4 regions of the Brevibacterium sp. Z349TD_9 genome follow, and region 2 is predicted to be linked to each of the others. Evidence: riboswitches for the same ligand, from Rfam matches in the RefSeq annotation. Region 2 holds a riboswitch; each other region holds the start of a gene.
What was found. A riboswitch is a leader RNA that binds a small molecule or an ion and turns the genes downstream of it on or off. The one in region 2 is predicted to bind thiamine pyrophosphate.

Region 1: linked by a shared signal. The riboswitch ahead of thiM (hydroxyethylthiazole kinase) and the one ahead of AC0VYB_RS02605 (TenA family protein) in region 2 are both predicted to bind thiamine pyrophosphate.
Region 3: linked by a shared signal. The riboswitch ahead of thiC (phosphomethylpyrimidine synthase ThiC) and the one ahead of AC0VYB_RS02605 (TenA family protein) in region 2 are both predicted to bind thiamine pyrophosphate.
Region 4: linked by a shared signal. The riboswitch ahead of thiO (glycine oxidase ThiO) and the one ahead of AC0VYB_RS02605 (TenA family protein) in region 2 are both predicted to bind thiamine pyrophosphate.

The regions. Positions count from the first base shown of each region.
Region 1 covers NZ_CM149680.1:2,991,217-2,998,936, forward strand. The annotation lists gene AC0VYB_RS13950 (TenA family protein) at 1-126, opposite strand, end outside; gene thiD (bifunctional hydroxymethylpyrimidine kinase/phosphomethylpyrimidine kinase) at 225-1,091, opposite strand; gene thiE (thiamine phosphate synthase) at 1,088-1,795, opposite strand; gene thiM (hydroxyethylthiazole kinase) at 1,792-2,661, opposite strand; TPP riboswitch at 2,649-2,752, opposite strand; gene AC0VYB_RS13970 (sugar ABC transporter permease) at 2,988-4,199, opposite strand; gene AC0VYB_RS13975 (ATP-binding cassette domain-containing protein) at 4,196-5,017, opposite strand; gene AC0VYB_RS13980 (substrate-binding domain-containing protein) at 5,038-6,156, opposite strand; gene AC0VYB_RS13985 (LacI family DNA-binding transcriptional regulator) at 6,275-7,342, opposite strand; gene AC0VYB_RS13990 (GNAT family N-acetyltransferase) at 7,469-7,720, opposite strand, start outside.
Region 2 covers NZ_CM149680.1:604,420-612,139, reverse strand. The annotation lists gene AC0VYB_RS02630 (MFS transporter) at 1-641, opposite strand, end outside; gene AC0VYB_RS02625 (hypothetical protein) at 1,008-2,399, opposite strand; gene AC0VYB_RS02620 (HutD family protein) at 2,617-3,117, opposite strand; gene AC0VYB_RS02615 (VOC family protein) at 3,184-3,546, opposite strand; gene AC0VYB_RS02610 (ATP-grasp domain-containing protein) at 3,664-4,680, shown strand; TPP riboswitch at 4,698-4,800, shown strand; gene AC0VYB_RS02605 (TenA family protein) at 4,798-5,481, shown strand; gene AC0VYB_RS02600 (dihydroxyacetone kinase subunit DhaK) at 5,469-7,157, opposite strand; gene AC0VYB_RS02595 (hypothetical protein) at 7,321-7,720, shown strand, end outside.
Region 3 covers NZ_CM149680.1:390,878-398,597, reverse strand. The annotation lists gene AC0VYB_RS01750 (M13 family metallopeptidase) at 1-228, shown strand, start outside; gene AC0VYB_RS01745 (DUF1684 domain-containing protein) at 320-1,798, opposite strand; gene AC0VYB_RS01740 (M18 family aminopeptidase) at 1,903-3,210, shown strand; TPP riboswitch at 3,509-3,619, shown strand; gene thiC (phosphomethylpyrimidine synthase ThiC) at 3,616-5,406, shown strand; gene AC0VYB_RS01730 (TAXI family TRAP transporter solute-binding subunit) at 5,585-6,577, opposite strand; gene AC0VYB_RS01725 (TRAP transporter permease) at 6,736-7,720, opposite strand, start outside.
Region 4 covers NZ_CM149680.1:1,488,222-1,495,941, forward strand. The annotation lists gene AC0VYB_RS06690 (thymidine kinase) at 1-510, shown strand, start outside; gene AC0VYB_RS06695 (mismatch-specific DNA-glycosylase) at 527-1,168, opposite strand; gene AC0VYB_RS06700 (SRPBCC family protein) at 1,217-1,696, shown strand; gene moeB (molybdopterin-synthase adenylyltransferase MoeB) at 1,680-2,846, opposite strand; gene AC0VYB_RS06710 (thiazole synthase) at 2,843-3,628, opposite strand; gene thiS (sulfur carrier protein ThiS) at 3,630-3,866, opposite strand; gene thiO (glycine oxidase ThiO) at 3,863-5,044, opposite strand; TPP riboswitch at 5,035-5,137, opposite strand; gene thiE (thiamine phosphate synthase) at 5,161-5,838, shown strand; gene AC0VYB_RS06730 (2-dehydropantoate 2-reductase) at 5,835-6,749, shown strand; gene arsM (arsenite methyltransferase) at 6,875-7,645, opposite strand.

The DNA.
Region 1 (7,720 bases), 1.5 Mb from region 2:
AAGAGGATCGAGGCTGCCCTCGGCGAGCTGGCTGAGGAACGGCAGCGCCTCGATCGCCTCGATGATCGGGCGGACGTGGTCCCAGAGTTCGGTGGTCTGCGGGCCGGCGGCGAAGGTCGTCGTCATACGTGTCTCCTTGGGTCGAATCGTCGTCGATCGGGTCGGGTCCGGGGCGCCGCGGTGCTGCGATGGTGAAGCGCTCCGGGTACGGTGCTCGGGCGGGGTCAGCGGCGGACGATGTCGACCTGATGGTCGACCGGTCCGTGGGCGCCCGCGGGGTCGAGGCTGACCTTCCAGTCCGCCGCCGAGGCGAGCGCCCGGGCAAGGAAGTCGAGTCCCCGTTCGACTGCCTGCCGCATGTCCTCAGAGGCCAGCGTCTTCCCGCCGTTGGCCCGCCGGAGGACGGCCGCCTCGGCGGTGATCGCAGCCGAGAGCGTGCACCCGGTCCCGTGCGTGTTCGGGGTCGCGATCCGAGGGTGGGCGAACTCGGTGACCTCCCCGTCGGCGGTGACGAGGATGTCGGCGACCTCGCCGTCTGCGGCGTGCCCGCCCTTGAGGAGGACGGCGCGCGTGCCGCGCGCGACGAGCTCCCTGGCCTGGTCGCGCATCTGCTCAGGGGTCGTCGCCTCGGGCACGTCGTCGCCGAGGAGGAGGGCCGCCTCGGGGAGGTTCGGTGTGATGAGGTCGGCGGCCGGGAGCAGGCGCGTGCGCACGGCGTCGACGGCATCGACCTCGAGGAGGCGGTGTCCGGAGGTCGCGACCATGACGGGGTCGACGGTGAAGAACCCGAAGTCGGAGGTCGCTGCCCGGTCGACGACGAGGTCGACGAGCGACCGGGATCCGAGCATGCCCGTCTTCGTCGCGTCGACGGGCATGTCATTCAGCACGCTGTCGAGCTCATCGGTGACGAAGTCCTCGTCGATCGGGTAGACGCGGGACACCCCGTGGGTGTTCTGCGCGACGAGGGCGGTGATCGCCGTCGTCCCGAGCACGCCGAGGGCGGTGAACGTCTTGAGGTCGGCGTGGATTCCCGCCCCGCCGCTCGGGTCGGTGCCGGCGATCGACAGCGCGATCGGTGGTCGCTCGCTCATGCCTGTTCCCCGTCCTTTCGGGTGCCGTCGCCGAAGGCGTCGAGGAGGTCCGCGGCCGCCTGCTCGGGATCCTCGGCGCGGCAGATCGCGGAGACGACGCAGATGCCGACGAGTCCTCGTCCCCGCAGTTCGTGCGCGCGCTCGGCGTCGATGCCGCCGATCGCGACCGCGGGGATCCCCGCCGAGGCGGTGAGTTCGCCAAGGCGGTCGGGACCGATCCCGGCCGGGGCGTCGGTCTTCGTCGTCGTGTCGAAGACCGGTCCGATGCCGACAAGGTCGACGCCGCCGGTCTCCTGGGCCGTGGCGAACTCCTCGGGTTCGGCGGCGGAGAGGCCGACGAGGGGGCCGTCGCCGAGGAGGTCGCGCACCTCGGCGACGGGGGTGTCGGTCTGGCCGACGTGGATGTGGACGTCGCTGCCCTCGTCGAGGAGGCGGCGGGCGACGGCGACCCGGTCGTTGAGGAAGACGGGAACGCGGCGGTCGGTCCCGGCGATCGCCTCGGTGACGGCGGCGATGACCTCACGGGTGAGGACGAGGAATTCGGTGTCGTCGATGTCCTTGTCGCGGACCTGGACGACACCGACTCCCCCGGTCACGGCCGCGCGCACGGTCTCGGCGACGGTTCGTCCCGCCTCCGCGCACTGCGCGGTATCGGTGACGAGGTAGAGGCGGGTGTCGATGCCCGCGAGCCGATCGCCGCTCATACTGTGGTCACCTCGACCCGGGCGCGGCCGATCCGGTCGTCGTCGGTGGTGAAGAGCGCGTCGAGGAAGTGCACCGAGTAGGTGCCCGGTCCGAGCGCCCCGGTGGCGGCGGCCTCTCCGGCGACGGCGAAGTGGGCGTGGGCGGCGACGACTGCGGTGAAGCGCTCGAACGCGGCCGATCCTGCCGGGCCCGCCTGCGAACTCGTCCCCGCCGGCGGGACGGCGGCGAGGTAAGCGGCGGTCACGGCGCCGAGTGAGCAGCCGGTGCCGATGACGAGCGGCATGAATGAGTGTCCCCCGTCGACGCGGGCGATGTGGTCGGCCCCGTCGATGTGGGCGACGATGGCGTCCCGGGCACCGGAGACGGCGACGATGGCGCCGGTCGTGCGGGCGAGCTCGGCGGCGGCCGGGAGCACGGCGTCGACCTCGTCGGTGGACTCGACCCCGCGCCCGCCCGCTCCGGCTCCGGCCAGTGCCGCGATCTCCGAGGCGTTGCCGCGGATCGCGGTCGGGTGGGCGGCCGCGGCGCGGCGGATCCGGGTGGTGCGGTGGTCGGCGGCGCCGATGCTCACGGGGTCGAGCACCCAGGGTTTGGCATCCTCGGTGACGGCGTCGACGGCGTCGACGGCGGCGTCGGCGGCGAGGAACTGCTGGTCCGTCGCGGTGCCGAAGTTGACGAGCAGACCGCCGGCGAGGTGGGCGAACTGCGCGGCATCGGCGTCGTGGTCGAGCATCGCCGGTGACGCCCCGACGGCGAGGAGCACGTTCGCGCTGAACTGCTGCACGACCGTGTTCGTGATGCATTGGATGAGCGGGTTCGACGCGCGCAGCCGCGCATGCGCCGACGACAGGTCGATGTCGGTCATGACGATCCCTTCGCTAGCATGGCCCAGATCAGGTTCGATGGGTGTTCTCTCAGCCCTGCGCGAGTCGCACCGGGCACCCCATGTCATTTGCCCCCGACTGTATCACCGACACCTAGGGGGCGACGACGGTGCCCGCACGGCCCACCGCCGCGAACCCGCCCGACCCCACTTTCAATCCAGCCGCCCGGCCCCGATGATTCACTTTTCGCCCGATCGGTCTGGTCTTGAACCGACTGATCGGGCGAAAAGTGACTCAGTTCCGCCTCGGCGACCGACCCAGCCGCCTATCGGCGGCCGTCGGACCTCTGTCGCCTACCCTCCGACGCCTACCCTCTGCCGACGTAGCGCTGGCCGCGGCGGCTGATCGCGTCGATGACGACGGCGGTGAGGAGGACGAGCGCGGTGATGATCTGCTGCGCGTCGGAGTTGAAGCCGATGAGGTAGAGGCCGTTGTTGATCGCGCCGACGACGAGCGCCCCGAGCACCGCAGCCCACGCCGAACCGCGCCCGCCGAAGAGCGAGGTGCCGCCGATGACGGCCGCCGCGATGGCGTTGAGGAGGTCCTGCGTGCCCACGAGCGTCGACCCCGCGTTCGTCGTCACCCCGGCCTTGACGAAGCCGAAGAGCGCGGCGAGGACTCCGGCGGTCATGAACACGCTGATCCGCACCCAGGTCACCCGGATGCCTGCGCGCCTGGCGGCCTCGACCTTGCCGCCGACGGCGTAGATCGATCGACCGTACTTCGTCTTCCGCAGGACGAGGTCGATGACGATGGCGATGACGAGCATGAGGAAGAACGGCATCGCCAGCCCGAAGTCCTGGTTGACGAGGATGAGGAATCCGAAGACGACCGCGGTGAGGAGGACGATGCGGATGATCACCGATGTCCAGCTCGCGCTGTCGAGTCCGGCATTGTGCCGGCGCAGTTTCGAGTGGATGATCCCGGCGGCGAAGCCGAGCACCGCGACCGCGCCGAAGACGTAGGCCCAGATGGCGGGGAAGTAGTAGCTCGCGAAGTCGAAGGCGAAGGTGTCGGCCATCGAGAGGTTCTTCTGCGTGCCCAGCGTCGTCAGGGTCAGGCCGGTGAAGGCGAGGAGGCCGGCGAGGGTGACGACGAAGGCGGGGATGCCGACGACGGCGAAGAACCAGCCCTGAATGGCGCCGACGACGAGGCCGAGGAGGAGCATGATCGTCAGGGCGATGATCGGGGGCACACCCTGCCTGACGACGAGGACACCGAGCACGGAGGCGCAGAGACCGCCGAGCTGGGCGAGCGAGAGGTCGATCTCGCCGAGGAGGAGGATGAGGTTGATCCCGAGGGCGAGGATCGCGAGGTAGGCGACCTGCGTGGAGAGGTTGACGAGGTTGGCAGGGGAGATGAAGTTGCTGTTCGCCGACTGGAAGACGATGACGATGATGACGAGGGCGAGGATGACCGGGAACGAGCCGAGCTGACCCTCCTTGATCCGCCGGACGAAGGTGCGGACGAACCCCTCCTGCGAGATCCGTTCGTCAGTGATGAACGAGTTCCGGGTCATCGGCGCTCACCCCTGCGTGCCGCCCGCTGGGTGACGACGTTGTCGTTGGCTCCCGTGATGGCGGCGATGAGGACGTCGGTGCGCTCATCACCGGGGAAGTCGCCGGCGTCCTTGCCCAGGCGCAGGACGTGGACGCGGTCACACACGGCTTGGACGTCGGCCATGTTGTGGCTGACGAGGAGGACGCCGAGGTCGCGGTCGCGGAGGCGTTCGATGAGGTTGAGCACCTCGGCGGTCTGGGCGACTCCGAGGGCCGCGGTCGGCTCGTCGAGCATGACGATCGACGGTTCACCGAGGAGGGACCTAGCGATCGCGACTGTCTGCCGCTGCCCGCCGGAGAGGGCGGCGATGGGCACCCGGACGCTGGGGATCTTCGCCGAGAGGCTGCGCAGCAGCTCCCACGACTTCGCCTCCATGGCGACTTCGTCGAGGACGCCTGCGCGAGTGTCCTCGTGGCCGAGGAAGAGGTTCGCCACCACGTCGAGGTTCTCGCACAGGGAGAGGTCCTGGAACACCGTGGCGACCCCCGCCTTCTGCGCGTCCTTGGGTGAGGAGAACCTCTGCGGGCGGCCGTCCATGAGGAGCTCGCCGTCGTCGGCGCCATGGACGCCGGCGATGATCTTGATGAGCGTCGACTTGCCGGCACCATTGTCGCCGACGAGCCCGACGACTTCGCCGCGGCCGATGGTGAGATTGATGTCGGTCAGTGCCTGGACGGCACCGAAGCGCTTGGATATTCCGCGCAGTTCGAGCACGGGCTGTGTGGTCGCCGACGCCCGCCCGAAGGCGGGCATCGGCTCGTTCGTCTGTGAAGTCATCGGCGTGCGCTCAGCGTCCCCTACTCGATTCCGGCGTCGGCGCAGAGCTTCTCATCGATGCCCGAGCAGATGTCCGAGGCCTTGATCTGATCGCCGACGATGTCCTTGATCGTGTCCTTCGTGACGACCTTGGCTTCGACGAAGTCCGTCGGCGTGTCCTTGTACGTCGTCGCAGCCTTCGGCTCCTCGCCGTTGGCGAGCGCGACCGCGGCCTTCGCCGCGTACTCGGCCTGCGGCGGGATGGACTTGTAGATCGTCGCGTACTGCTCGCCCTTGAGGATGTTCTGCAGGCCGTCGACTTCGGCGTCCTGGCCGGTGACGACGGGTTCCTGCTTCGCCTTCGTCGTTGCGGCGAGCACCCCACCGGCCGTGCCGTCGTTGGCCGCGTAGATCGCGATCGGCTTCTCTCCTCCGCCTTGCAGCTGGCCTTCGACCCACTGCCGGGCGTCATCGGGGTTCCAGTCGAGGGTGTCGTGACTGGCGGCGATGTCGACGCCGGCGGCCTTGAGGGTCTCCTCGGCACCGGCCTTGAAGTCGGCGGCGTTGGGGTCCTTCGGGTCGCCGTTGACCATCCACACCGGCCCGGACTTCGGGTCGACGCCCTTGGCCTTGAGCCCGTCGAGGAGGGCCTGACCCTGAAGGTTGCCGATCTTCTTGTTGTCGAACGAGGTGTAGTAGTCGGCTCCGTCGAAGAAGCGGTCGTAGGAGACGACGGGGATCTGCTTCGCTTCGGCCTTCGCCAGGGACGACGCGACCGCCGAGGCGTCGACCGGGTCGAGGACGATGACGTCGACTCCTTCGGTCACCGCAGCCTCGAACTGCTGCTGCTGTTGGGAGGCGTCCTGGTTGGCGTTGCGGTATTCGACCGTCGCATCCGGGTTCGCTTCGGCGACGTACTTCTCGAAGTTCGGCTTGTCGAGCGACTCGTAGCGGGTGGTCTTCGACTCGGGCAGGAGAAGGGCGATGGTGACGTCACCGTCGGAGCCGGTACCGGATCCGGCCTCGTCGTTGCCCTGGCCCTTCTGGTTGCCGCAGCCGCTGAGGGCGAGCGCGGAGATCGCGACGGCGGCACCGAGGATGGTGAGCCGGCGGTGGGCGCGCCTCGGCGATGCTGATTCGCGGGTGTGGGAACTGCGCATTCTCGAAACCTTTCCTCATTCTGACAACGTTGTCAGGATGGTAGTCATACTTCGCTCACCGATGAGGTTTGTCAACTGTCCGCGCGGAATTCCCTCCGAGGATCCGACAGCCGCCTGCTCAGCGTGCTGCGACCTGGCGCGGTGACTCCTCACCGCTGCCGCGACGGATGAGGCGGACCGGGGTGAGGCCGTTCGCCGAGGTGAGGAGGGGTATCGACCCTGTTGCGGAGCTGCGACGGTGGTCGCCCGTGAGGACCCGCACTGCCTCGGCGGACATCGCGTCGACATCCGGGTCGACGACGGTGACGTCGAGGAGGTCTGCTCCGGGGAAGTCGTCGATGCCGACGACCGCGGGCCATTGGTCGAGTCGCCGGCTCGCGTCGATCGCCCCCATCGTCACCGTCGCAGAAAGCGTGATGAGCGCGGTCGGGGCGGCCCGGGACCCGAGCAGGGCGGCGACGACGTTCTTCGCGCTCGACTGGTCGTGGGCACCCGTCTCGAGGTAGGCCCGCCAGCCGATGTCCCCGCGACCGGCGAGGACCTCGCGGATGCCTGCGAACCTCCGCGCCTGCGATTCGATCAGGGATCGGTCGCCGATGACGCCGATGCTGATGTGGCCGTGACGGACGAGCTGTTCGGCGGCTCGGCGGCCTGCGGCGACGTCGTCGGCGGCGATCGTGGTGATTCCGGGTCCGGCGACGGCGGGATCGAGGGAGACGACCCCGACTTCTCCTGGTTTCGCCGAGGCGGCCTGCCCTGGGACTCGGGCGTAGAGGTCCGCGGACTCCGGCTGCGAGCACACGACGCAGATCCCCGACATGTCCCCGCCGAGGCAGTCGTCGACGAAGCTGCGCTCGATGTCCGGGTCTCCCCCGGTCACGGTGACGACGGGACGCAGCCCGCGGTCGGCGAGGTCGTGTTCGAGGCGGGCGAGGATGCGCACCTGGAGGGGGTCGCCCATGTCGGAGAGCACGACTCCGATGTAGGGCGAGCGACTGCCCTCCCGCAGCCGGCGCGCGGCCGAGTTGAGCCGAAATCCGAGCTCCTCCGCAGCCGTCTCGACCTTGGCGGCGGTGGTGCTGGCGACGTGCTTCTCCCCGTTGAGCACGCGGGAGGCCGTCTTGATGCTCACTCCGGCGCGCTCGGCGACCGTGGCCAGCGTCGGCCGGTCGTGCTGCTTGACCATGTGTGCGCCTTCAGGACAGTCCGGAGCATCGGCCCCGGCAGCCGCCTCGGAGCAGGCGACCGTGGGATCGATGATAGCCGGAGGCCGGGAATTCCACCCAGCACCGGGCAGCCGGCGGCCCGCCACTCACCGTCCCACGGGGTTGCGCATCGTTCCCGCATAGATGAGCGAATCGGCCTGGTTGCCGAGGTCGACCATCTGCGTCGTGTTGCGCAGCTGCAGACGGTTGAGGCACGAGTGCCTGAAGCGTCCGGCGCGCAGGTCGATGTCACCCGCGAGCCCACGGGCAGTCTCGGGATGCGTGGACTCGTAACGGTCGAGCACCTCGGCGACAAGCGACCAGAACCGACCGGCGGCGAGGATGCCGTCGACGTCGAG
Region 2 (7,720 bases):
AGCACCGTCACCGCAATGACGCCGAGGACAGTGCGGGAGCGGAGGACGGCGAGTTCGGTGCGCAGCGGCGGCCGCTGTGCTCCACCGGTGCCGCCGCCTGCGCCCGTCGGCGCAGTGAGGCCGGCAAGGAGGGCCGGCACGCAGAGGACTGCGATGGCCCACAGCGCCGCTCGCCACCCGAAGTATGCACCGAGGACCGCTCCCGCCGGCACTCCGGCGATGAGGGCCAGGGTCGTCCCGGCGAGGACGACGCCGACGGCTCTCGCCTGGCGGTGCGGTTCGACGATGCGGACGATGAGGGCGAGCGCGACGGCGAGGAAGCCGGCGTTGGCGACGGCCGCGACGACGCGGGTGAGGAGCAGGAGCGGGAAGGAGTCGGTGAGCGCTCCGACGATGTGGGCTGCGACGAAGACGATGAGGAACGAGGTCAGTGCCGTCCGCGCGGAGAACCGGCGGGCGAGGATCGCCATGGCCGGGGCACCGAGGACCATGCCGAGCGCGAACGCCGTGGTGAGCAGTCCCGCCTCGGTGAGCGTGATGCCGAGGTCGGCGGCGATATCGGTGAGCAGCCCGGCGAGGACGAATTCGGAGGTGCCCTGCGCGAAGACGGCAAGGGCAAGGAAATAGAGCAGAGCAGGCATGAGCCGGCCTTTCGGATGAGCAGTGAATGGATTCTTCCGAAGGGCACTGCCGATGCCGGGCCTGTGTGCGGCTGAGACGTGCGCGCTGAGGTCTATCGGGCTATCGGCGTGCCGACAGCCCGGTCCTGGATGCTTCTGGTGTGCTCACGCTCTCAGGCTAACGATCCCGGCCGCGGACAGCAAAGCGTCGGGCGGTCACGGTGACCGCCCGACGCAGAGGTGAATGGTGCCGGGGTGGCTCAGCTGCGCGCCGGCTCAGCCCTGAGAGGTGGCGGCACTGCCGCCGGAGCCCGAGCTTCCCGAACCGGAGCCGCTGCCCGCACCACCGGAACCGGAGCCGGAGCCTGAACCGCCGGAGCCGCTCGATCAGCTTCCGCTCCCACCGGAACCGCTGCCGCTCGACCCCGAGCCGTCGGAGCTGCTGCCGGAGCCGGACGTGCCCGAATCGCTGCCGGAGGTGCTGCCCGACCCGTCCGAGGTGGTCGAGGAGTCCGAGCCCGAACCGCTCGATCCCGAGGTGTCCGAGGACGTCCCGCTCGTGTCGCTGCTCGAGTCCGTTCCCTGCTCGGTGCCCGTCTGGTCGCCCTGGGTGGTCGACGTCGAGCTCTGGTCGCTCTCACCGGTCGTCGACGAGCTGCTGTTGCTGCTGGTGTTGGCCTGCTCACCGTTCGCGCTGGAGTTCGACGAACCCGAACCGCCGTCGCTGCCGCCCTCGCGCGAAGTGTCGGATTCCTCGCCACCGGAGCCGCCCGTCACCGACTTCGAGATCTCTGAGGTGCCCGGAGAGATGTCGGCGTCGGTGAGGTTCTCGGCGATGACGACTCCGCCGAGGCCGATGCCGAAGGCCGCGACGCCGATTGCCACAGGGTAGAGGACGCGCTTGCGCTTGAGCTTCTGCCACCACGACTTCGGTTCGTCGTCGGTGTCTGTACCGGCCGCGGCCTCGGCGTCCGCTTCGGCCTCGTCGAGGTTGCCGAACGCGGTGTCGCTGCGATCGCCGTCGCCCACGGCTCCGTGGACGGCCGTCTCATCAGGGGAAGCGGCGTCTGCCGAAGTGTCCTTCGCCGTCGGCGAAGAGTTCGTGTGCGGGGTCGTTCCGTAGACGGCAGTGGCGTCGGGACCGGCGGCCGTGGCCGCACCGCCGAGGGCGGCTCCGCCTCCGGCGACGGGCAGGCCTGCGCCCTTCTTCACCGCGGGGGCGAGCTTTGCGCCGACCTCCTTGACCGCTTCTTTGCCCTTCTCAAGGCTCTTGCTGTAGAGGCTCACGGCGACCGCAGTGACGATGCTCGCGATGCCTGCGCCGATGACGGTGCCGGCGACGCCGAGCTGTCCACCGATGACCGATGACGTCGCTGCCGCACCGGCGCCGGCCAGCAGCTGGGTGGCCGACATCCCGTTCCCGGACTTCTCCTTCTTCTCGCCGTCCTGGTCCTCGCCGGTCTGAGCATCCTGTGCCACGGTGGGCGCGACAGCCGTGGACTCGGTATGCCCCGCAGCGGGCTGCGCTGCCGTCGGCTGGGCTGCCGCCGGCTGCGCTGCCGTGGGCTGGGCATCGTGACGAATGGGGTTGGGCGGCATGACCGGGGTCGTCGCCGGATGCGCCGCTGTCATCTCCTCGGTGATGAGCGGCAGCGTCTGTGACGGCTGGGTGCCGTGGGTCGGCTGGGCACCAGGGGTCGGCTGCGGCATCGATCCCGCGGCGCCGTTCGCGCCTGCGGGATCGGACGAGTTGTGCGGGTCTCTCTGTTGCGACGCCAAAGTACCTCCCAGAACGTGTGTCAGCTCCCAGTATTCTCCGTGGAAGTCCAGAGACCCTGACCGGGCCCACCCGAGCCTGGGAGCCTCCTGGACGCCCGGCCGACGACTACGCTGATGACCAGCAACGACGCCTCGATCTGTGACCGCCGGTACACCCGACTCGCACGTTTTCCTCAGGATTCGCTTCCGTGTGGGCGCGACCGGAGCCTCCCCCGCCTCAGCTCATCCCGATGACGCCGAGGCGGCCCGGCAGCTCCTCGGAACCGTCGAGTTCGAGGAGGGTGAACCGTCCCCATCCCTCGACCGGTTCGAGTGTGAGGACGAATCGTGGCCGCTCGGCGGGTGCGGGCAGCATCGTCAGGGCAGGGTGGTCGCCTTCGCGCTCGGTCATGAGGTTGATCGCGAAGCAGGACTCTCGCAGTTCGGTGAGAGCGACGTCGGCATCGCCGCTGAACCGCAGGGGACGCCCGGGGCCCGCCCGGTGGAGGGTGCCGTCGATCGACAGGACCACCTCGGCGGTGGGACAGAAGATCCGATCGAGTCCGGGCAGGGACGAGAACGGACCCGGACGATCGAGGCGGGCGATGCTCAGCCGCCACCGGCGACGATCCGGGGTGAGGCGCGCGGATTCGTCGAGTGAAACGAGTTCGGTCGTCTCACCTGCGCCATTGGCCCACGGTCTCGGTGCGATGTCGTCGAACGACGCGATGAGGTCCATGCTCGCCATCGTAGACGCGGGCGCCGTCACGGCTGGCCCGCGCCGCCTCAGTCGGCCGGCACCGCCTCAGCTGACGCAGAGGCAGAACGGATGGCCGGCGGGGTCGAGGAAGACGCGGAAGGTCTCCCCCGGCTGCACGGCGGCCTTGCCGGCACCGAGTTCGATGACCTGCGCCTCGGCGGCATCGAGGTCGTCGACCATGACGTCGATGCGCATCTGCTGCGGATGCTCCTGACTGGGCCAGCTCGGGGCGTGGTAGTCCTCGACCTGCTGGAAGCAGATGGGCGGCCAGGAGTCGGATGTGATCTCAGCCCACGTGCCGTCGTCGTCGACGCGGACCTGCCAGTCGAGGAGGTCGCCGTAGAAGCGGGCGAGCTCACCAGCATCCGGAGCGTCGAGAACGATCACGGGCTGCTTTGCGATAGCCATAGCCTGAGTCTACGCCGGTGGACGGACGCGGTGAACGGCTTCGGCCGGGAATCCCCGGACCCGTAGGATTGTTGAGCAATACGTCCAGCGTTCCGACACGACATCGAGAGGCCTTCCATGAGCACCCAGCAGCTGCCCGTCGCCGACAGGCCCGCGGTCTACATCATCCACGACAACCCGGAGTGGATCACCCCCTTCGCCGAGGCGCTCGAGTCCCAGGGCGTCGACTACGTCGAATGGCTGCTGCCCGGAGCGACGATCGACCTCGCCGCCGAGCCGCCCGAGGCCCTCTTCTGGTCCCGCCTCTCCGCGTCCTCGCACACGCGCACCGACCCGCATGTCAAGGACTTCGGCCGGGCGGTGCTCGCGTGGCTCGAGGCCGCCGGTCGGACGGTCATCAACGGTTCCGACGTCTACGAGCTCGAGGTCAGCAAGATCCGCCAGCACCGCGAACTCGCAGCCCACGGCTTCGACGTCCCCAGGACCGCCGCCGCGTTCGGGAGCACCGCGATCACCGAGGCGGCTGCGGACTTCGCTCCCCCGTTCATCACCAAGCACAACCAGGGCGGCAAGGGCCTGGGCGTGCGCCGGTTCGACTCTCACGCAGACCTCGAGCAGGCGATCGCCGACTTCGGACCCGGCGGCGCGGACGAGCCGATCGACGGCATCACCCTCATCCAGGAGTACCTGCAGCCGGCCGCACCGTTCATCACCCGCGCCGAGTTCATCGGCGGCCGGTTCCACTACGCCGTCAGGGTCGATGTCTCTGCCGGCTCGTTCGAACTCTGCCCCGCCGACGCGTGCGAGATCCCGACCGCTGGGACCGCCGGGGACCAGCACACCGCCTCGGCGCCGTTCAGCCAGTTCACCCGGCGCGAGGAGATCACCGCCGAGACCCCGCTCATCGGCCGACTCGAGGAACTGCTCCGCGAACTCGCCATCGACTTCGCCGGCGTCGAGTTCATCGAGACCAACGACGGCCGGCAGGTCGTCTACGACATCAACACGAACACGAACTACAACTCGGCCGTCGAGGAGGCCGAGCGTGCGGCCGGCCGGCAGCCGGCGACCGCACGGATCGCTGAGGAGCTGAGCCTCCGCCTCGGCGCGGTCGCGGGCATTCCCGTGCCCTGACCGGGCCTGATAGTCTCAGACCACCACAGGGGAGCGCCGGACACGGCGCTGAGAGTGCGTACGCAGACCCTTACACCTGATCCGGATCATGCCGGCGGAGGAAGTTGGAGGAGACGAATGATCACTGTGTCCCAGAACGGCGCCGTCGAGGCACTGCGTCGGTCAGCGGACGAGGACTGGAGTGCCGCGGTCGGCCACCGGTTCGTCGAGGAGCTCTTCGCGGGCACCGTGCCCGACGACGTCATGGCGACCTATCTCGTCCAGGACTATCAGTTCTTCGAGGACTTCCTCGCGATGCTCGGCACGTGCGTCGCCCACGCCGACCGGATCGAGGCGAAGCTCCGGTTCGCGCGTCAGCTGGGGTTCCTCGAAGCCGATGAGGACTCGTACTTCCTCCGTGCCTTCGCCGAGGTGGGGGTGACCGAGGACGACTACGCCGACCCCGTCCTCCTCGCTCCGACAGAAGGCTTCCGCGAGGTGATGCGGACGGCCGTCGCCTCGGCGTCGTACCCGGACCTCCTCGTCGTCCTCGTCATCGCCGAATGGCTCTACCTCGACTGGGGTGAGCAGGTGCGCGACATGCCCACCCGCGACGTCCACGTCGGCTGGATCGACCTCCACCGCGGCGAGGACTTCTCCGCGTGGGTGCAGTTCCTCGTCGACGAACTCGAACGCGTCTTTCCCCGGGGTGATGACGCCGAGTCGGTCACGACCCGAAAGCGGCTGACCGCGCTGTGGGGGCGGGCCGTCGGGCTCGAGCGCGCGTTCTTCGATGAGGCGTACCGGGCTCAGCGTTCGTAGACCTCGGCGGCCGCGGTGAAGAGCAGCGAGATCCCGACCGCGCCCGCGTCGGGGGTGCCGTGGCCGCGCCCGTCGACATAGCTCGCACGACCGCGCCTGGCCTGGAGTTCGGCCGTGGCCTGGGCGGCGTCGGCGGCCGTCTCGGCGGCCGAGGCGAATCCTCCGCTCAGCGCTGAGGCGGTCGGTTCGAGGACGTCGATGACCGTCCGGTCGCCGGGCTCGGCTCCGCCGACGCGGCGGATCGCCGCCGAGCCGGCCGCGGTCGCCTGCTCCCAGACGGTCCTCGGGTGCTCGTCGTCCCCAAGCTTCGCGTATCCGGCGTTGAGCTCCTGGAAGAGCAGGCCGAGCAGAGGCCCGCTCGTGCCGCCGACGCCGTTGAGGAAGGCACGTTCGGCGGCGGCGAATCCCGCCGCGTCGGCCTCCTCCATGAGTCGGGTCGCATGGCGGAGACCGCCGCGGAGGTTGTCGCCGAAGTCGCCGTCACCGGTGACCTGGTCGAGTCGCGTGAGGTGGCCGTGATGCTCTTCGGCGAGTTCGGCGAAGCGGATGACGACGGCGGTCTCGAGGTCGGTGCTGCGATCCTGTGCGCGGGTGCGCAGTGTGCCCGCGTCGGTCTCGTCTGCGCCACCCTGGTCGGTCCCGCGTTCGGCGATAGATGCGGTCGGTGTGCCGTCGGCGACGGGCGCGGGGAAGGCCGCAGTGCAGGTGGCGGTTTCCCACCAGTCCAACCACTGCGGCTGCATTCGGGTGAGCGTGATCGAGAAGCCGGTCATGTCGAGGGCGGTGACGTAGTCGCCGACGAGGGACGCCGCGACCTTCTCGCCCTTGGCTTCGAGGGCGCGGGTGACGCCGTCGAAGACGTTGAAGAGCTCGATCTGCGTGCTGGCGCCGAGTCCGTTGACGAAGACGAGGAGGTCGCCGTCGGCGGGGTCGCCGGCGACGGCGGCGTGGACCTCGTCGACCATCCTCGCCACGAGCGCGTCGAAGCTCTCGCGTTCGATCGAGGTCGCGGCACGTTCACCGTGGATGCCGACCCCGTACTCGAGCGTTCCCTCAGCCAAATCGAAGGCGGGCCTCCCTGTGTGGGAGTCGGTCTGGGCGCGGGCGGCGACGGCGAGGCTGCGGGAACGGTCGGCCACCTCGGCGCCGAGGTCGGCGAGCTCATCGAGGCCGAGTCCGGAGTCGGCAGCGGCACCGAGGATCTTCTCGACGACGACAGTCGCGCCGGTGCCGCGGCGGCCGGTCTCGGTCTCATCACTGTCGGTGGCAATGTCGTCGTCGACGATGACGGTGCGCGTCGAGATGCCCGCTGCCTGGAGGCGTTCGGCGGCGATCGCGAAGTTGATGACGTCGCCGGTGTAGTTCTTGACGATGTGGAGGACCCCATCGTCTCCGGCAACGGCGCGTGAGGCGGCGAAGATCTGCGCATTGTGCGGGGAGGCGAAGACCTCGCCCGGAACTGCCGCATCGAGCATCCCCTGCCCGACGAAGCCGACGTGCATGGGTTCGTGGCCCGATCCGCCGCCGGAGACGAGGCCGACTCGGCGTTCAGGGGTCCGGGTGCGGGAGCGGACGAAGAGCGGGTCCTCGGTGAGAGCCACGCGGTCCGAGTGGGCGCGGGCGAAGCCGCGCAGGGCACTGATGATCGGGGTGGGCGAGACGAAGAACGCGCTCATGGAGATCCTTTCGCAGGTCAGCGTCGTGTGCCGGTCCGGTGGGCAGTCGACGGCCACCGGCTGTGCGGACGGTGCCATGCTATACCTGCCCGGCGGAGTGGTAGGGTGGCTGTTCACCTGCCGACCGTCGGCGGATCCGCCCGGCTCGTGGCACTATTGACCGATGAACGATTCCCCCGTCGACCACGATTCCGAATGGATCCCGTTCGGGCTGTTCCGCCCCGACATCATCGAATCCGTGCCGCCGAAGTTCTTCCCCACCATGGTGTGGGGATACTTCGAGACGGAGGATGAGGACGGCGAGACAGGGTGGATCGAACGGACCACCGAGGGCGCGTCGTATGCGACGATCCTCTCGCAGATCGCCGGCTTCCTCGTCGAGACCGAGTCGGCGAACGCATGGGTCGACGACGACGTCGACGAGGAGACCGACGGCACGAGCGCCGGTGCCCCGGTCAACAGCACCCTGTCCGATCTCAGCGGCGACGTCCTCGTCGAGGAGGCCTCGGCGGCCTTGTCCCGGCTGAAGATCTACCCTCTGCCCGAGGGCCACGAACCCACCG
Region 3 (7,720 bases), 210 kb from region 2:
CCCACCGAAGCGGAGGCCGCGGAGTTCTTCGCCGCATGGGCGAAGGCGTGGCGGACGAAGATGCGCACCGAGGAGCGCGTCCGCAGGCTGAGCATCGACCCGCATTCGCCGGAGGAGTTCCGGTGCAACCAGGTCGTGAAGAACATGACGGCGTTCCACGACACCTTCGGCGTGAGCGAGTCCGATGCCATGTACCTCGCGCCCGAGGCCCGTGTGACGATCTGGTAGATCTCGTCCCGGCAGCCCTCCGGGCGCTGAGCAACCCTGCGCGGGTTTGCCGAGCGCCCGGAGGGATGCCGGAATCGGGGTCGCCGCGCCTCTAGCGGTGCCGGCGGACCATCGTGACGACGCGGAAGTCGAACTCCTCCCAGCTGCCGATCGGCGCCTTCGCCGCCAGCGCCGCCTCGAATTCGCCGATCTCGCGGTACGTCGATTCGAGCGGCAGCGTCATGTCCGCCTCCGCGTAGATGAGTCCGGTCGCGTCGGTGCCGACGACGTCGAGTCCCACCGAGGCCGGGTCGAGTTCGTTGTTCATGACGATCGGCACCCGACCGGGTGTCGTCGCGCGCGGTTCGGGGGTCGCCTCGGTGTGGCCCTGCTGGTCGCGCAGCTCCCGTTGGGCGGTGATGACGAACTCCGCGAACGCCCCGATCCCGATGACCGGCAGCCGTGAGGTGAGCGCATCGGTGGCGACCCTGACGAGCCGCGAGCGCGCCTTGCGCGTGAGCGGGGCGAGGTCGCCGCCGGACATCGCGACTCCGTCGAAGCCGACGAGCGACTGGTCGATCTCATCCTCGTTGGGGTTGAGGACGGTCATGTCGAGGCCGAACCGGGCGTACCACGGTCGGGTCGCCTCGGCGCTCGCCTCGTCCCACCAGCGGTAGAAGAGGAAGGGGACATTGATGCCGGCCTCCGAGTAGAAGAACGGGGGCCGCCGTTCTCCGGCGGTGACGGCGAAGGGCACGACGTTGCCCGGCACCGGGGCGGGGCACGTGGCGAACGCGGAGAACGCGAACGGGTAGTTCACCGCGCGGTTGAAGTCGACGACGAGCGATCCGTCGGCGTTGGGGATGCCCAGATCGAGCGTCCGCCACGCCGAGGTGGTCCTCCCGTTCGTGGCATCGTGGAAGTCGAGCTGGAGTCCGGTCGCCGGGCACCCGGAGGCGATGAGCGTGACCTCGCCGTCGGGGCCGGTGAACGTGACCTCGCCGACGACCGTCGTCGTCAGCTCGAGACCCTCCTGCGCGGTGGAGACCGGTTGTGCCTGCGGCTGCTCATAGGGGGTGAAGCGACCGAGGAAGACGAACTCACGGTTGGGGTCGTAGACGGGGACCTCGACGAATTTGCTCAGCAGCGGCGACTTCGCGTCGCGGATCCTCACACCGATCCGCCCACCGCGGTCGATGAGCTCGTAGAGCACGTGCCCGACGGTGAACCAGCCGAGCGAACCGCCCGTCGGCAGCTTCGCACTGAAACCGGTGTCGTCGACCCTGACCTGGGGCGAGTCGTCGGCGGGGGCCTCCCCGGCGGTAGCTCCGTCCTCGGCGTTAGCTCCGTCCTCGGCGGGGCGGGAGAGGAGGTCCAAGGTCTGTGCGGCGGGGCCGGCCTTCGTGCTCGGGTCGAGCGCGAGGCGCACCCAGCCGTCGTCGTCGACGGTGAAGGTTCCAGGGGCGTCGGGCCAGGTCGACTCCCCATCGAGCCAGTGCAGGCCGACGACGCTGAGCCAGCCGAAGGGTGTCGCCAACGACGAGTTCCGCGAGTCCCGCCAGGTGTTCCATTCGGCCACGAATTGGTTCACGTCGAAGTCCCCTCGCAATCTCATTCGTCGTCCCGGGTCTGCCGCTTCGGAGCTGTGATCAAAGCACCTGTGATCAAAGCTACCGCAAAGGATAGGCTGAGAAAATGAGCACTCCTCCCACCGACCAGACAGCAAACGCGCAGGTCGCAGCCGATCTCTCGGAATTCGTCTCTGCCTCTCCCAGTTCCTATCATGCCACCGCTGCCGCCGCCGACCGTCTCGGCGCCGCCGGCTTCCACCGGCTCGACGAACGCGACTCCTGGGCGCTCGAACCCGGCCGCGGATACTTCGTCGTCCGCGACGGTGCGATCATCGCGTGGATGACCCCGACAGAGACCACCTCGGTGATCCCGCCGTTCCGCGTCCTCGGGTCGCACACCGACTCCCCCGCCTTCAAGCTCAAGCCCGGTGAGGAGTTCGCGACCGCCGGGGTGCGCCAGGTCGGCGTCGAGATCTACGGCGGGCCGCTGCTCAACTCGTGGCTCGACCGGGAGCTCGCGTTCGCCGGGCGCCTCAGCCTCGCCGACGGCACCGTCGTTCTCGCGCGCACCGGGGCGATCGCGCGCATCCCGCAGCTGGCCATCCACCTCGACCGGCAGGTCAACGAGGGCCTCACCCTCGACAAGCAGCGGCACACGACCCCGATCGTCGGTCTCGCCGACCTCGCCGAGGCCGACGTCCTCGAGCTCCTCGCCGCCTCCGCCGAGGTGGATCCCGAGCTCATCGTCGGCCACGACGTCTACACGATCCCCGTCCAGGAGCCTGCGCTCTTCGGTGCCGCAGACGAGTTCTTCGCCTCGCCGAGGCTGGACAACCTCCTCTCCGTCCACGCCGGGGTCACCGCGATGGTCGGGCTCGACGCCGAGGCGCTCGACCACCTCGCCCTCTTCGCCGGGTTCGACCACGAGGAGATCGGGTCGAACTCTCGGTCCGGGGCGAGCGGACCGTTCCTCGCCGACGTCGCCGAGCGCATCGTCGCCTCCCTCTACCCCGACGCGACGCGCAGCGACCACCTCGCCGCGCTGGCCGGGTCGGTGTGCGTGTCCTCGGACGCCGGTCATGCCGTCCACCCGAACTATCAGGAGCGGCACGACCCGCAGGTGCGGCCCCGCCTCGGCGGCGGACCCCTGCTCAAGCACAATGCCCAGCAGCGGTATGCAACCGACGCCGTGGGCACCGCGGTGTGGGCGCAGGCGTGCGCTGCGGCCGGGGTCGAATACCAGGACTTCGTGTCGAACAACGCCGTGCCGTGCGGGTCGACGATCGGACCGCTGACGGCGACGCGGATGGGGATGACGACCGTCGACGTGGGACCGGCGCTCTATTCGATGCACTCGGCGCGGGAGATGTGCGCGATCAGCGACGTCGTCGCCCTCGGTGCCGCCGCCAAGGCCTTCTTCCAGGGAGCGTAGGGGCCGGCGCCGGCACTCCGCACGCCGATCCACGCGCAGCCGACACTTCCAGCCTCGATCCACGCGCAGCCGACACTTCCAGCCCCGATCCACGCGGGGCCCGAATTCCGCGTCGCCCCGGACTCGGAATTCCGGCTGCGCGTTGATCGAAAGCGACCGACTTCGCGGGAGCATCGATTTTCTCCCGCCGCGTTGATCGAGAGCGACCGGGTGCGCGTTAATCGAGGGCGATCGGCAGTCGCCGAACGGTCGACGGGACGCGCTGTTTTGTGGCGACGCGCACACTGTGATAGTCGTTGTGTGACCCCACGGGGGCCTCCGGCAGGAGGCTGAGATCGGGCTAGGGCCGCTCGAGACCGTTGAACCTGATCCGGTTGATACCGGCGGAGGAAGAGAGGATCGCAGATGACTGCGCCTACCCCTGACACACCCGAAAACACCACGCCCGCCGAGGACTTCCCCCTCGAGCAGTACCCCTCGCACTCCCTGGCCTGGCTCGAGGACAGCGAGCACGACATCCGCGTGCCGGTCACCCGCATCGACCTCGAGGACACGAACGGCCGCCCCAACGAGCCCGTCCACGTCTACCGCACCGTCGGCCCCGGCGCCGTTCCCGAACACGGGCTTCCGCCGCACCGCGCGCCCTGGATCGCCGACCGCGACGACACGGAGACCTACGAGGCGCGCGGACACCTCATCGAAGACGACGGCCGAGCCGCCGTCCGCCGCGGGGCGCCCTCTCAGCAGTGGCAGGGTCCGGAGCGGTCACCTCGGCGAGCGAAGAACGGACGCACCGTCACGCAGATGCACTACGCCAGGAAGGGCATCATCACTCCGGAGATGCGCTACGTCGCGATCCGCGAACAGTGCGACGTCGAACTCGTCCGCTCCGAGGTCGCCGCCGGCCGGGCGATCATCCCCTCGAACATCAACCATCCCGAGTCCGAACCGATGATCATCGGCAAGGCGTTCCTCGTCAAGATCAACGCGAACATCGGCAATTCCGCGGTGACGAGCTCGATCGCCGAGGAGGTGGAGAAGCTCCAGTGGGCCGCGAAGTGGGGTGCCGACACCCTCATGGACCTCTCGACGGGCAACGACATCCACACCACCCGCGAATGGATCATCCGCAACTCCCCGATCCCCATCGGCACCGTCCCCATCTACCAGGCACTTGAGAAGGTCGACGGCGACGCCGAGGCGCTCACCTGGGAGATCTACCGCGACACCGTCATCGAACAGTGCGAGCAGGGCGTCGACTACATGACCGTGCACGCGGGCGTGCTGCTCCGCTACGTCCCGCTCACCGCGGACCGGGTCACCGGCATGGTCTCTCGCGGGGGCTCGATCATGGCCGGCTGGTGCCTGGCCCACCACGAGGAGAACTTCCTCTACACCCACTTCGACGAGCTCTGCGAGATCTTCGCCCAGTACGACGTCGCCTTCTCCCTCGGCGACGGGCTGCGTCCCGGATCGATCGCCGACGCCAACGACGCCGCACAGTTCGCCGAACTCGACACCCTCGCCGAGCTGACGAAGCGCGCGTGGGCCCACGACGTCCAGGTCATGGTCGAAGGCCCCGGCCACATCCCGCTCCACCTCGTGCGGGAGAACGTCGAGAGGCAGCAGGAGCTCTGCGACGGCGCGCCCTTCTACACCTTGGGCCCGCTGGTCACGGACATCGCTCCCGGCTACGACCACATCACCTCGGCGATCGGGGCCACGGAGATCGCCCGCTACGGCACCGCGATGCTCTGCTACGTCACCCCGAAGGAGCACCTGGGCCTGCCCGACCTCGAGGACGTCAAGACGGGCGTGATCACGTACAAGATCGCCGCGCACGCCGCCGACGTCGCGAAGGGACATCCCGGGGCGAGCGCCCGTGACGATGCACTGTCGAAGGCGCGGTTCGAGTTCCGCTGGCGCGATCAGTTCGCCCTCGGCCTCGACCCGGAGACAGCGGAGGCATTCCACGACGAGACCCTGCCCGCCGAACCGGCGAAGACCGCGCACTTCTGCTCGATGTGCGGGCCGAAGTTCTGCTCGATGCGCATCTCCCAGGACATCCGCGACACCTACGGAAGCGCCGAGGCGCAGGCCGCGATCGCGGGCATGCAGGCCAAGAGCCGGGAGTTCCTCGAGCGCGGGGCCCAGGTGTACCTTCCCGAGCCGACGGTCGGCCCCCGCCGAGGCTGAGGCGCGGGGCGCGCTGGCAGCGTCGCTCCACGCGGGGCCGGGACCCGGGCCGCCGATCCACGCGGGGCCGGGACCCAGGCCGCCGATCCACGCGCAGCCGGAAATCCGAGTCGCCCCGGACGCGGATTTCGAGCGCCGCGTGGATCGAGCGCTGACCATCGTCGACGGACTCAGTCCCTCACTTCTGCAGCTCGTCGAGGGCCTTCTGCGAGCCGGGTGCGAGTGTGATCGGCTCCGGCGGCACCGCAGTGTCGAGTGTGATGTCCTTCGCGGCCGCATGGACCTTCTCGAGGTCGGCCTTCTTGTCATAGATGAGCTTCGTCAGCGCGCACTGCGTGCCCTCATCCATGTCGTTGCGGACCATGAGAACGTTCGGGGTGACGATCGTCTTCACCGTGCCCGCGCCCTTGTAGGTGTCGGCGGGGATCTCGGCCACCTCGTAGACGGGGTTGAGCTCCTTCATCTTGCTCTCGAGCCCGGAGATGTCGACGAACTCGACGTCCCCGCCGTTCGAGGTGAAGAGGTCGGTGACGCCTGCGGTGGGCAGACCGCCCGACCACACCATGCCGTCGATCGTCCCGTCTTTCATCCCGTCGACCGTCTTGGCGAGGTCGAGCCGCTGCTTCGTCACATCACCGTCGGCGAGGCCCGCGGATTCGATGAGGCGGTTGGCGATGACCTCGGTGCCGGACTTCGGTGACCCGGTCGAGATCGTCTTGCCCTTGAAGTCCTCGACGGACTTGATGTTCGCGTCCTTGCGGACGATGACGTGCGTGTAGTTGTCGTAGATGCGCGTGAGCGCCGAGATCTCCTCGGGCTTGTCGAAGTCGGCGTTGCCGGTGACGGCATCGGCTGCAGTGTCGGCGAGCGAGAACGCGATGTCGTAGTCGCCCTTCGCCAGCTGCTGGAGGTTCTGCACCGAGGCGCCCGTCTCGGCGGCGGTGGCCTTGAGCTCGGTGTTGTCGGAGATCAGCTGCGCGAGACCGCCGCCGAGGACGTAGTACACGCCCGTCGAGTTGCCGGTGGCGATCGTGATCTGGCCCGACGCCGCCGTGCAGCCGTCACCGCCTTCGGCGGCCGGGGTGTTCTCGCGCTTGCCGCCGCACGAACTCAGGGCCAGGACTGCGGCGATCGCGGCCGCGGTGACGGTGAACATCTTCGTTCTCTTCATGGGCTCTTCCCTTTCTTTGTGGGTGTCTCAGTGGAGGTCCGGTGACAGCGGCTTCAATGGACGATCGGGTGCCAGCGGTTGGCGCCAGCAGTTGGCGTCGGCGGTCGGGCGGCTGGGCCGTCCGGTCCCCGCACCGGGCTGGGAGGTCAGGTGCGAGGTCATGGGTGGGCCGCCTCGGCGGGGGTGGCCTGCGGACTCCGAGGACGACGTCGGAGGATGAGGTGGACGATGACGGCGAGGGCGAGGGCGGCGAAGCCGATGGTCATCGACAGCGGCTGGAGGTAGAGGAGCGCGCCGGCGGCGATGAAGCAGAGGACGCGTTCGGGCCAGCCGGCTCGGCGGATGATCCAGCCGCCGGCCCCGGCGGCGAGCGCGGCGACGGCGCACGCGGACACGGCACCGGTCCACAGGGCCCCGAGGAATCCGCCCTGCGCGACGAGGGAGGCGCCTTCGGGGGTGAAGGTGAAGGCGAGCGGGACGAGGAAGGCGGGGATCGCGTACTTGCACGCTTGCCACATCGTCGCGATGACCCGGCCCCCGGTGATGGCCGAGGAGGCGACGGCGGCGAGCGCGGTCGGCGGGGACACCTCGGAGAGGACGGCGTAGTAGAAGATGAACATCGCGGCCGCCGCCTCGGGGACGCCGAGGGTGATGAGGGCCGGACCGACGATGACCCAGCTGATGATGAACGAGGCGGTCACGGGTACCGCGAGACCGAGTACGGTCACGGCGATCGCGGCGAAGATGCACGTGAAGACGAGGACGGCGGTCGGATTCGTCGAGATCGCCTGCGCGCCCTTGACGAGGATGTCGGAGATGACCTGGCCGAGCCCGGTCTTCGTGATCGTCGAGACGATGATGCCGGCGGCCGCGCACACGCTCGTCACCGGCAGGACCGAGCGGATGCCCGTCGAGAGTGCGCCGAAGATGACGTCCCAGATCGCCCGGAGGATCGCGGCCGGCTGCCTGCGGTGGGTGAGGACGATCTCGATGATGCCGAAGCCGATGCCGACGAGCGTCGCGTAGACGACGGCTTTGAACGGGGCCATGCCGAGGGCGAGGAAGACGACGATGATGCCGAGCGAGATGAAGTGGTAGAAGCCCTTCTTGAGGATCGGCCACGAGCGCAGCCCCGGCGGCGGG
Region 4 (7,720 bases), 880 kb from region 2:
GTCCGTCGCGCCCGCATCGCCGGTGTCGAAGCGCTGGTCATCAGCCATTCCCTCGACACCAGGGCGGAGCTCTCCGCCGTCACCTCCCACATCGGGGTGACCGTGCCCGCCGTTCCCGTCGGAGACGTCGCCTCCCTCGCCGAGGCGGCCCGAGCCGAGGACGTCGACCTCGTCGCCATCGATGAGGCCCAGTTCTTCGGCCCCGACCTCGTGCCCGCGGTCGAGAAGCTCCTCTCCCGCGGCATCGATGTCATCGTCGAGGGACTGTGCGTGACCTTCGACGGTGATCCGTTCGAACCACTGCCGACGTTCATGGCACTTGCCGAGGACGTCACGAAGCTCACGGCAGTGTGCACGGTGTGCGGGCGCGACGCCGTCTTCCACGAGCGCATCGCCGCTGCACCCGCCGGGTCGGCCACCGACATCGACGCCAGCCACATCGGCGGCCTCGACTCGTACGTCGCCCGCTGCCGAGAGCACTTCGGACACGGCACCGCAACGGAGCCCTGACCCATACGCTCTGCGGTCAGTCGGCGATGTCGGCCCACACCTGTCGCCAGATCTCGGCGAGAGCGGCGATGTTGTAGTGCGCGTTGAGACCGCTCGGCTGCGGGACGACCCGCAGCTCGATGTCCGCAGGCCAGCCGGGAATGAGGGACGTGTCCTGGACCCCGAGTGTGGCCTTCGGCTGGGAGAAGGCGATGCGGAACGAGGTGATGCCGGCGATCGCCACCGCCTTCGGGCGGATCTCCGAGAGGCGCTCGACGAGCCTCGCCCCTCCGTCGCGCAACTCCTCGTTCCTCAGCTCATCGGCTCTCGCGGTGGCCCGACCGACGAGGTTGGTGATGCCGATGCCGCGGGAGAGCAGATGCTCCTCATCCTCGATCGAGAGGCCGAGAGACGCATCCACGAGGTGGTCGGTGAGCCCCGCCTGGTGGAGCGAGGGCCAGAAGCGGTTGCCGGGGCGGGCGAACGGGGCGTTGACCGCCGCCGTCCACAGACCCGGATTGATGCCGACGATCAGGAGGGAGAGCTGCCCGGAACCCGCGGGCAGCACATCGTCGATCGCATCGGGATCGTCGGTGGCGAAGCGGGCGAGATCGTCCTTGGTCGGTTTCCGTCCCGCCAGCGGGGACGGTCTGCGGGAGCTGCGGCTTTCCTCGGACACGTCCCCCAGACTACCGTCGAAGGACGACGAGCCGAACGGAGGTCCGGCATGAGCCACGCACACACCCGAGCGGAATCAGGCGAGTCCGCTCCGTTCCACTTCGAGACGACCTGGCGCGTCGCCGAAGCGGTCGAGCCGGTGTGGGACGTGCTCTCCGCCATCGACGACTGGCCTGGTTGGTGGCCGGGACTGGCGTGGGTGCACGCTGTCGACGGAACGCTCGCCGAAGGCTCCAGGGCGCAGATCGGTGTGCGCAGCCCCCTCGGCCTCTCCCTGTCGATGATGCTGCGCATCGAAGCGATCGACCCGCCCCGGCAGGTCGTGCTCAGCGCCGAGGGGGACCTGCGCGGTACCGGGGTGTGGACGCTGCGCCGGTCGGGACCGCTCACCGTCATCGATGCCGTGTGGTGCGTGACGACGACGCGTCTGGCCCCACGCCTGCTGCGCCCCCTGTCGGCCAGGATGCATGCCGCGGTCATGGCCGCAGGCGAGACCGGCCTGCGCCGTCGCCTCAGCGCGCGGGCGTAGGGGAGTCCGCGGCGGACCAGGCCTCGATCCCGCCGGCCAGCGAGCGCAGGCGCACTCCCTCCGGAGTGCCGGGAGCCGCGGCCGCCACGGCCTTCGCCGACCGGACTCCCGACCGGCAGTGGACGACGATGTCGGTGGCGGGGCCGACCACCTCGGCGAGGGCCGGCCACCCCCGGTCGACGACGACGTCGAGGGGCACATGGACGGTGCCGGGGATGGACTGGACCTGCCGCTCCCACTCCTCGCGGACATCGACGATGACCGCGTCGGCCCCCAACGCACGAGCCTCGGCGACGGTGACCTCGTCGACGGCGGGCGCCGAAGCTGCCGGGGGAGCCGCACACGCGACGGCGACCTCGGTGAGGTCGGTCACGGCAGGCCGATCCGGGTCGGCGGAGAAACGCAGCGTCGTGAAGGTCGTCCCCAGCACATCCGTGCGCAGGAGCCTGCCGATGAGGGGGTCCCCGATGCCGCAGATGAGCTTGACGGCCTCGGCGGCCATCGTCGATCCGACGAGACCGCAGAGGACGCCGAGGACTCCTCCCTCGGCACAGGTGGGCACCGAATCGGCGTCGGGGATGTCGGGGAAGAGGTCGCGCAGCATCGGTCCGTGACCGGGCACGAAGGTGCTCACCTGGCCCTCGAAGCGGAAGATCGTCCCCCACACGAGCGGGGTGCCGGTGAGCTCGGCGGCATCGTTGGACAGATACCGGGTCGCGAAGTTGTCCGCACCGTCGATGACGAGATCGTGGGCGGCGAAGAGCTCGAGTGCATTGTCCGGGCTCAGGCGTTCCGCGAGGGCGGTCACGGACAGATGCGGGTCGAGGCGCAGCAGCGCATCCCTGGCCGAGTCTGCCTTGGGGCGGCCGACGTCGGCATCGCGATGGAGGATCTGGCGCTGAAGGTTCGAGACCTCGACGCGGTCGTCGTCGATGACGGTGAGGAGTCCGATCCCCGCCGCCCCGAGGTACTGGAGCACCGGGGCTCCGAGGCCGCCGGCGCCGACGACGAGGACCCGCGCGGCCCGCAGCCGCCGCTGGCCGAGATCTCCGACCTCTGGGAGGCTGAGATGCCGCGCGTACCGGGCGAGCTCATCGGGCGTGAGCGCGTCGACGGGCTCGACGAGCGGGCGCAGAGGTGTCCCGCTCATGGCCCCATCACCAGGTTCTCCGTGGTGACCCTGCCCTCGTGAGGTGAGGAGGCGAGTGCCAGCGGACGCTTGGGGATCCGTCCCGCGCCCCGAGCCAGGCGGCCCGCCTCGACGGCGAGCGCCATCGCCCGAGCCATCGCCGGTGCGTCATGGGCGCGGGTGACCGCCGAGGCGAGCAGCACGGCCGTGCACCCGAGCTCCATCGCCAGCGCCGCATCCGAGGCCGTGCCCACGCCGGCATCGAGGATGACGGGCACCTGCGCACGGGCGACGATCGTCTCGATGTTGTGGGGGTTGAGGATGCCCAGACCCGAGCCGATCGGGGCCCCTGCCGGCATGACCGCGGCGACCCCGGCGTCCTCGAGGCGCTTCGCGAGCGCCGGATCGTCGTTGGTGTAGGCGAAGACCGTGAACCCGTCGAGGACGAGCTCCTCGGCCGCCCGGAAGAGCTCGACCGGGTCGGGCAGGAGGGTGTCCTCGTCAGCGATGACCTCGAGTTTGACCCACGAGGTCTCGAGCGCCTCCCGGGCGAGCTTGGCCGTGAGCACAGCGTCCCGGGCGGTATAGCAGCCCGCGGTGTTCGGCAGGGAGCGGATGCCGAGTCGTTCGAGGAGGGCGAAGACCGAGTCCCTGGCGTCAGCGTCGAAACGGCGGATCGCCACGGTCGTCAGCTCCGTCGCCGAGGCGGTCAGTGCGTTCTCGAGGATGCTCAGGGTGCTCGCCCCTCCGGTGCCCATGACGAGGCGGGAGTCGAAGGTCGCTCCGTCGATCGTCCAGCTCATCTCAGCCTCCCTGCACAGCAGTGACGATGTCGACGGTCTGGCCGTCGACGATGGCGAACTCGGCCCAGAGTCCACGGCGGATGACCTCACCGTCGACAGCGAGGGCCACCCCGAGACGGCCTCCGTCGACGGGAGTCCCGTCCGTCGCGAGCTGCCTGCCGGTGACGTGCTCGACGAGCGAGCGGGCCGTGGTGCCTGAGGCGAGCTCGCTGCTCTCCCCGTTGAGTGTGATGGTCATGGTTCCTTCCTTGCTGTGGTCATCGCCGCCACAAGGCGCGGAGACGGGCTCTCGTTCGACTGTGCGGCTTCGGAGAAGCGGCGGGGAGCAAGGGCCGCGGGCGCCCCTGCGGGCAGCCACGGCGAGTCCTCACCGCGGGTGAGATCGGCACCGAGGCGGGCCCCGAGCGGAGTGAGGAGGATCCCGTGGCGGAAGTACCCGGTGGAGACGACGCAGCCGGGGTCCGTGCGCCCGATGAACGGCACGTCATCGGGTGATCCGGGTCGGGCACGCGCAGTGATCTCGGTGATCTCGGCATCGAGGATCCCGGGCACGAGCCGTTCGGCATCGTGGAGGAGACGGTGGACTCCCTCGGCGAGCACCCCGGGCCGTCCGTCCTCACGGGACGTGGCGCCGAGGACGAGTTCCCCGTCGGGGCGCGGGACGATGTAGACGGGCCGACCGGCGACGAGTCCGCGGATGGTGCGGGTGAGCAGCGGCGGTGCGCTCGCGTCGGTGCGCAGCCGGATGATGTCGCCGTGCACGGCTCGCAGCGGCAGGTCGGGGACGCCGGCGATCGTCCCCACCGCTTCACCGGCGGCGACGACGACCTGGTCGGCGGTGAGGCTGCGCCCATCGGCAAGAGCGACGCCGACGGTGCGGCCGCTGACGCGGACGAGTCCGGTCGCCTCCTCACGGACGATGTCGTCGTCGAGGAGCGAGAGCAGGGCGCCGGTGATCCGTCGTGGGTCGACGGCATGATCGCCGGGGATGCGCACCGCCCCGCTCACCCCTGGCGAGAGGGCGGGCTCGAGATCGCGGGCCCGGGATCCGGTGATGAGTTCGACCTCGGACCCCGCCTCGGCCTGCAGGGCGCGCAGGTCCCGCAGGGTCGCGAGATCCGCCCTGTCCCCGGCGCACACGAGGGTCTCCGTCTGCGTCTCGCCGAGGTCGTGCCCGGTCTCGGCGGTGAGTCGCGAGGCGAACTCGGGGTAGAGATCGGCAGAGGTGCGCATGAGGGGGAAGAGCGGAGACTGCCCCCACGCGATCTCCGCGGCCGGGGCGATCATGCCGGCGGCGGCATACGAGGCCCCTTCGCCGGGTGCGGGGTCGATGAGCGTGACCGACGCTCCCCGGCCACGCAGCTCCCATGCTGTGGCGAGCCCGATGATCCCGGCCCCGATGACGATGACGTGCACTGTATTCTCCCTCCGGCGGCATGACCCGCATCAGGTGCGGCGGTCGGCACGAAGCCCTCTCAGCCTCCCAGCGAGGCTCCCGCGAACTCCTCTACTCTAGGAGCATGGTTCCCGTGATGACAACGTCCTCCGCCCAGCGAGACACGCAGACCACGACTCGAACCGCGCGTCGGCGCGCGCTCGAGGCGGCCCGCCTCTACCTCTGCACCGATGCCAGGACCAAGCAGGGCGATCTCGCCGCGTTCCTCGACGCCGCATACGCCGGGGGCGTCGACATCATCCAGCTGCGCGACAAGAGCCTGGAGGCACGAGAGGAGATCGCCGCCCTCGAGGTCCTCCGGGACGCCGCCCGCCGCCATGGCAGGCTCTTCTCCGTCAACGACCGTGCCGACGTCGCCCTCCTCGTCGGCGCCGACGTCTTCCACGTCGGACAGGGTGACCTCACGAGCGGCCAGGCCCGTGCCGTGCTCGGACCCGACGTCCTCCTCGGCCGTTCGACCCACTCGATCGACCAGGCGCTCGCCGCCGACGCCGACCCCGACATCGACTACCTCTGCCTCGGGCCCGTGTGGGAGACCCCGACGAAACCCGGGCGACCGGCCGTCGGCCTCGAGCCCCTGCGGGAGATCACCGGACGGGTGAGTACGCCCTGGTTCGCGATCGGCGGCATCGCCGCCGGTGAGCGGCTCGACGCGGTGCGCGAAGCCGGAGCCGAGCGCATCGTCGTCGTCCGCGCCGTCACCGAGGCCGATGATCCCGCCGCAGCGGCAGCGACCCTGAAGGGAGAGCTGTGAGGATCCTCATCGCCGGAGCCGGGGCCACCGGGGGAGCGTTCGGCACCCGCCTCGTCGAAGCCGGACGTGACGTCACCTTCCTCGTCCGACCCGAGCGCGCCGAGGCGCTGCGCGCATCGGGGCTGCGCTTCATCGGCCCCGACGAGGACAGGACGAACCCGGTGGCCGTGACGACCGCCGAGGAGCTCGCAGCGAACCCGATCCCTGCGGACCTCGTCCTCATCGCCGTCAAGGCCAGCGGCCTCGACCAGGTCATCGACGACATTCGCCCGGCGATCGGGCCGGACACGCTCATCATTCCGTTCCTCAACGGCATGGCCCATATCGACCGCCTGGACAGGGAGTTCCCCGGGCAGGTGCTCGGGGGCCTCGTGAAGATCATCGGCACGATGCGCGGATACGACGTTGTGCAGATGACGGACATGGCGACGATGACGATCGGCCGCCTCGGCGGGGGAGAGGTGCCTTCCGGGATCGTCGAGGCCCTCGACGTCCCCGGCTTCCGCCTCCAGGTCATCGATGCCATCGATGACGCACTCTGGGAGAAGTGGGTCTTCATCGCCGCAGCCGGCGTGGTCACGTGCCTCTTCCGGGCGCCCGTCGGGGCGATCATGGCCGCCGGCGGCGAACCCCACGTCGTCGCGATCGTCGACGAGCTCGAAGCCGTGGCGATGGGCGCCGGACACCCGATCTCGGCGCGCTCCCGCGCGGTGACGCTCTCGATGCTCACCGCCGAGGGCTCCTCATTCACCTCATCGCTCTATCGCGACGTCACCGCCGGACTGCCCAACGAGACCGAGCACATCCTCGGCAGCCTCGCGGCGACCGCGGCGGGACTCGGGGTCGCGACCCCGCTGCTCGACCTCACTCTCGTGCAGCTGCGAGCAGGCGAGATCGACCGGGCGGGATGACCGGAGAGGGGTCTGCAGCCTGGCCGCGGTTTCGGAAGCCCGCGCGCACCGGCCGCCGCCTGCGCGGAGACGATGGGCCGCCTCGGCGAGACCGGAGAGCACGAGGGCGAGCGATGTTTCCAGGCTCAGCCGGCCGGCTTGACCGCCCGCACGATCGCCGAGTGCAGGCCGTCGGCGACCTCACGCGTGAAGTCGACCGCGACGTCGACGAATCCGACAGCGCGAAGACCGTCGACATACTCCGTTCGTGACAGAGCCCCGGCGATGCAGCCGACATGCGACCCGCGCTCACTGCGCTCCTGCGGGCTGAGACGGTCTTCGGAGACGACATCGGAGACTCCTATGCGCCCGCCCGGAGCGAGCACGCGGAACATCTCGCTGAGCACGGAGTGCTTGTCCGTGGAGAGGTTGATCACGCAGTTGGAGATGACGACGTCGACGGCGGCGTCCGGGAGCGGGACGGCTTCGATCGTGCCTTTGAGGAACTCGACGTTCGTCAGGCCCGACTTCGCCCGGTTCTCCTCGGCGAGAGCGAGCATCTCATCGGTCATGTCCACCCCGTAGGCGAATCCGGTCGCACCGACCCGGCGGGCGGAGAGGAGGACGTCGAGACCACCGCCCGAACCGAGATCGAGCACCCGTTCGCCATCCCGGAGCTCGGCGACGTCGGTGGGGTTCCCGCAGCCGAGACTCGCCTCGACGGCGCCGACGGGCATGCCCCCGACCGTCGTCGCGTCATAGAGTCCGGCACCGAATCCGCGCGGGGATTCGGGACAGCAGTCCGCGCTGCCGTCCTCGCGGAGCAGCTCATCGTTGCCCACTCCGGATGCGGAGGCCGTCGCCGCCTCCGCATAACGCGCCCGCACTGCTTCGCGGACCTGGTCGTCGTCAGCCATAGCGCTTCCTCTCCGTCGCTTCCTCGTCACCGGTGTGAGATCGATCCTGGTCGTCTCCCCAGCACGTGTCAACGC